2 regions of the Noviherbaspirillum sp. L7-7A genome follow, and region 1 is predicted to be linked to the other one. Evidence: predicted binding sites of a transcription regulator. Region 1 holds the regulator's gene; the other holds the start of a gene.
The links. The regulator NrdR, encoded in region 1, represses ribonucleotide reductase genes. The targets are predictions, from matches to a motif close to CACNANATNTNGTG.

Region 1 (2,199 bases):
CTTCGTCCCAGGGCGCGGCATCCTGGCAGATCAGGGCCCGGCCGGCGGGCAGCGCCGCGGCAACCCGGGCCTGCCAGGCCGCCTGTTCGGCCGCATCGGGCGCTGCGCCTGCGCGCAGGCGCTCGGCCATGTCGACCGCCAGCTGCATTGCCACGCCATGCAGCGCCGACTGCCGGGCAGCGTGCAGCGAACGCCACTGCAATTCGAGCAGGCTCAATGCGGCCAGCGACAGCAGGCACAGCACGATCAGCACTTCGATCAGGGTAAAGCCGCGCGCAGTATTTCCCATGGTCGCAAACTCCGGCAATAGCCCGCCAGCCGCAGGCGCGGCGGGACAGGACATGCGAGACGAAAGGGGTGGGCAGTGTTCTTACGACCGGCCGGCACAGGCCGAACAGGTCAGGCGAACACCGTTCCAGACTGCGACCCGATGGGCACGCGCAGCGAGACAGACGGATGAACAGCGACTTCCGAGAATTGATTTCTGAAACTACGGATTACTTCTGGGGCTTCTTGCGGTCGGGATCGATTTCCGCAATCACATCGCGGAATTCGGCGACGTCCTGGAAACTGCGGTACACCGAAGCGAAGCGTATGTAGGCAATCTTGTCCAAACGCTGCAATTCGGCCATCACGAGTTCACCGACCTGGCCGGACGGAATTTCACGCTGGCCGCTGGAACGCAGCTTTTCCTCGATGTGCTGGATGGCCGTATCCACCGCGTCAGCCGGCACAGGCCGCTTGCGCAGGGCCAGCATCATGGAAGCGCGCAGCTTGGCTGGCTCGAAATCAGTGCGGCTGCCGTTTTTCTTGACGATGACCGGCATCGCCAGTTCCACCCGCTCATAGGTGGTGAAACGCTTTTCGCAATAATTGCAGCGACGCCTGCGGCGGATGCTGTCGCCTTCCTCGGACACCCGGGTATCAAGGACTTGCGTGTCTTCGTGCTGGCAGAAAGGACATTTCATGAGCGGGCACCGGAAGCGACAGCCGTTGGGGAATTGGCAACGAGTATAAGGGCCGCCTGTCGGCTCGTGCAACCGGCAGGCGGGATGCGCCGCGATGGCGCCCGGCGATTACGCCGCGTAGACCGGGAAGGCGTCGGTCAGTTTCTTCACCTCGGCCTTGACGCGGTCGATGGTGGCGGCGTCATGCGGATTGTCGAGCACGTCGGCGATCAGGTTGCCGACCTTGACTGCCTCGGCCTCGCCGAAACCGCGGGTGGTCATCGCCGGGCTGCCCAGGCGGATGCCCGAGGTGACGAATGGCTTTTCCGGGTCGTTCGGGATCGCGTTCTTGTTGCAGGTGATATGGGCCGAACCGAGGATGGCTTCGGCTTCCTTGCCGGTGATCTTCTTGGCGCGCAGGTCGACCAGCATCACGTGCGACTCGGTGCGCCCGGAGACGATGCGCAGGCCGCGCTCGATCAGGGTGTTGGCCAGGGCCACGGCATTCTTCACCACCTGCTGCTGGTAAGCCTTGAATTCCGGGCTCAGCGCTTCCTTGAACGCCACTGCCTTGCCGGCGATCACATGCATCAGCGGGCCGCCCTGGATGCCGGGGAAGATCGCCGAGTTGATGGCTTTCTCGTGCTCGGCCTTCATCAGGATCACGCCGCCGCGCGGGCCGCGCAGCGATTTGTGGGTGGTGGAGGTCACGAAGTCGGCATGCGGCACCGGGTTCGGGTACACGCCGGCGGCGATCAGGCCGGCATAGTGGGCCATGTCGACCATGAAGTAGGCGCCGACTTCCCTGGCAACCTTGGCGAAGCGCTCGAAATCGATGCGCAGCGCGTAGGCCGAAGCGCCGGCGATGATCATCTTCGGCTTGTGCTCGCGGGCCAGCCGCTCCATCGCCTCGTAGTCGATCTCTTCCTTCTCGTTCAGGCCGTAGGACACGACATTGAACCATTTGCCCGACATGTTCAGCGCCATGCCGTGGGTCAGGTGGCCGCCTTCGGCCAGCGACATGCCCATGATGGTGTCGCCCGGCTTCAACATCGCGAAGAACACGCCCTGGTTGGCCTGGGAACCGGAATTGGGCTGGACGTTGGCGGCTTCGGCGCCGAACAGCTCCTTCAGGCGGTTGATGGCCAGGGTCTCGGCCACGTCCACGTACTCGCAGCCGCCGTAGTAGCGCTTGCCGGGATAGCCTTCCGCATACTTGTTGGTGAGCTGGCTGCCCTGGGCTTGCATCACT
Region 2 (2,199 bases), 130 kb from region 1:
GCGTCATCCAGGGGCATGGTGCAGCTGTCCATTGATCCGGACGGCTGGTGCCCGCAGGCGAGGCGCCTGCCATCGCCGAACTTCGACGCCCGGCCGGCGGGCGTAGTGCCTCAATTGCTGGTAATCCATAACATCAGCTTGCCGCCTGACCAGTTTGGCGGCCCGTATATCGATGGCCTGTTTACCAACACCCTGGACCATGCGGTCCATCCGTATTTCGATCAGCTGCGTCCCCTGCGGGTCTCCGCTCATTTTCTGATTGATCGAAACGGGCTGGTGACACAATTCGTCGCGGCACATGCACGCGCCTGGCATGCCGGCCTGTCCAGCTTCGAGGGTCGGGATAAGTGTAATGATTTTTCGATCGGCATCGAACTCGAAGGCAGCGACTTCGTGCCGTTCGAAGCCGCGCAATACGACAGCCTGGCGGCACTGACACTTGCGCTGCGGCGTCGTTACAGCCTGCGGGCGGTGGCGGGGCATGAGCATATCGCGCCGGGTCGCAAGACCGATCCGGGGCCGTTTTTCGATTGGCTGCGCTACAGGCAGTCATGCTCTGCGGCAACGTACCTGCCGCCGCTGCGATTTGCCATGCTGGCCTGAAAGTCAAATTTTTTTGCGCTGTAACGTTGGGAAAACGCTATTGCATGTGTCCGCCCAACGCACTAGAATTAGTGCCTACTGCGTCAACCATCACTATATATAGTGTTTCATCTTTGGTGCAGATGGTGCGCCGCCATGGTGCCGATTCCGATGCGAGATCGTGCATTCGAAGCCGGCGGCGGCCCTTCCGGCAGCGACGTCATCTTCCGGAACACGTGCGACAGAGGTATGCCGCGCACGACAGACAGACCACCAAAACGCCCAGTCAACAATATCGATTCAGGAGGCCTCGTGTACTCATCCCAGGAAATTTCCAGCAAGACAGGCGCAGAACCGGCCGTCAATTCGTCCCTGTCCGCCGTTGCCGGCGTGATGCCCGCCAGCAATAATTCAGCGGATTACCGTATCCTGCGCCGAAATGGTGCGGTCGTCGGTTTCGAGCCCTCCAAGATCTCCATCGCCATGACCAAGGCGTTTCTGGCGGTCAATGGCGGCCATGGCGCCGCTTCCGCCCGTGTGCGTGAACTGGTCGAGCAACTGACCGACAGCGTGGTGGCTGCCCTGATGCGCCGCCAGCCGGCCGGCGGCACCTTCCATATCGAAGACGTGCAGGACCAGGTGGAACTGGCGCTGATGCGTTCCGGCGAGCATGACGTCGCCCGCGCCTACGTGCTGTACCGTGCCAAGCGCATGGAAGAGCGCGCGCAGCAGCAGGCCGCCCGTGCCGCCGTGCCTGGCGCGCCGCAACTGCATGTGATCGAAAGCGGCCAGCGCCGCCTGCTGGACATGGAACAGGTCCGCACCCTGATCACCGCCGCCTGCATCGGCCTGGAAAAGCATGTCGACGCCGAAGCCATCCTGGCTGAAACGGTAAAGAACCTGTACGACGGCGTGCCGGTGGAAGAACTGCACAAGTCAGCCATTTTGGCTGCCCGCGCGCTGATGGAAACGGACCCGGCCTACAGCCTGGTTACCGCACGCCTGTTGATGCACACCATCCGCAAGGAAGTGTTTGGCCAGGAAGTTGCCCAGGCCGACGCTGCCGCCCACTACCTGCAATACTTCCCGCGCTTCATCCAGAAGGGTATCGAAGCCGAACTGCTCGACACCAAACTGGCCGAGTTCGACCTCGACCGCCTGGCCAAGGCCATCAAGCCCGAGCGTGACCTGCAATTCGGCTATATCGGCCTGCAGACCCTGTATGACCGCTACTTCCTGCACATCCGCGACATCCGCATCGAAATGCCGCAGGCTTTCTACATGCGCGTGGCGATGGGCCTGTCGCTGAACGAAGCCAAGCGTGAAGAGCGCGCCATCGAGTTCTACAACCTGCTGTCGTCGTTCGACTTCATGAGCTCGACCCCGACCCTGTTCAACTCTGGGACGCTGCGCTCGCAGCTGTCTTCCTGCTACCTGACCACGGTGTCGGACGATCTAGAAGGCATTTACGAATCGATCAAGGACAATGCGCTGCTGGCCAAGTTCGCCGGCGGCCTGGGCAATGACTGGACCCCGGTGCGCGCGCTGGGTGCCCACATCAAGGGCACCAATGGCAAGAGCCAGGGCGTGGTGCCGTTCCTGAAGGTGGTCAACGAC

Region 2: the regulator NrdR is predicted to act here: its motif matches at 695-708, upstream of KTQ42_RS11545 (ribonucleoside-diphosphate reductase subunit alpha).

Annotation. Positions count from the first base shown of each region.
Region 1 is NZ_JAHQRJ010000001.1:2,677,716-2,679,914, forward strand. It holds gene KTQ42_RS12180 (prepilin-type N-terminal cleavage/methylation domain-containing protein) at 1-289, opposite strand, end outside; gene nrdR (transcriptional regulator NrdR) at 498-968, opposite strand; gene glyA (serine hydroxymethyltransferase) at 1,077-2,199, opposite strand, start outside.
Region 2 is NZ_JAHQRJ010000001.1:2,548,374-2,550,572, reverse strand. It holds gene ampD (1,6-anhydro-N-acetylmuramyl-L-alanine amidase AmpD) at 1-603, shown strand, start outside; gene KTQ42_RS11545 (ribonucleoside-diphosphate reductase subunit alpha) at 895-2,199, shown strand, end outside.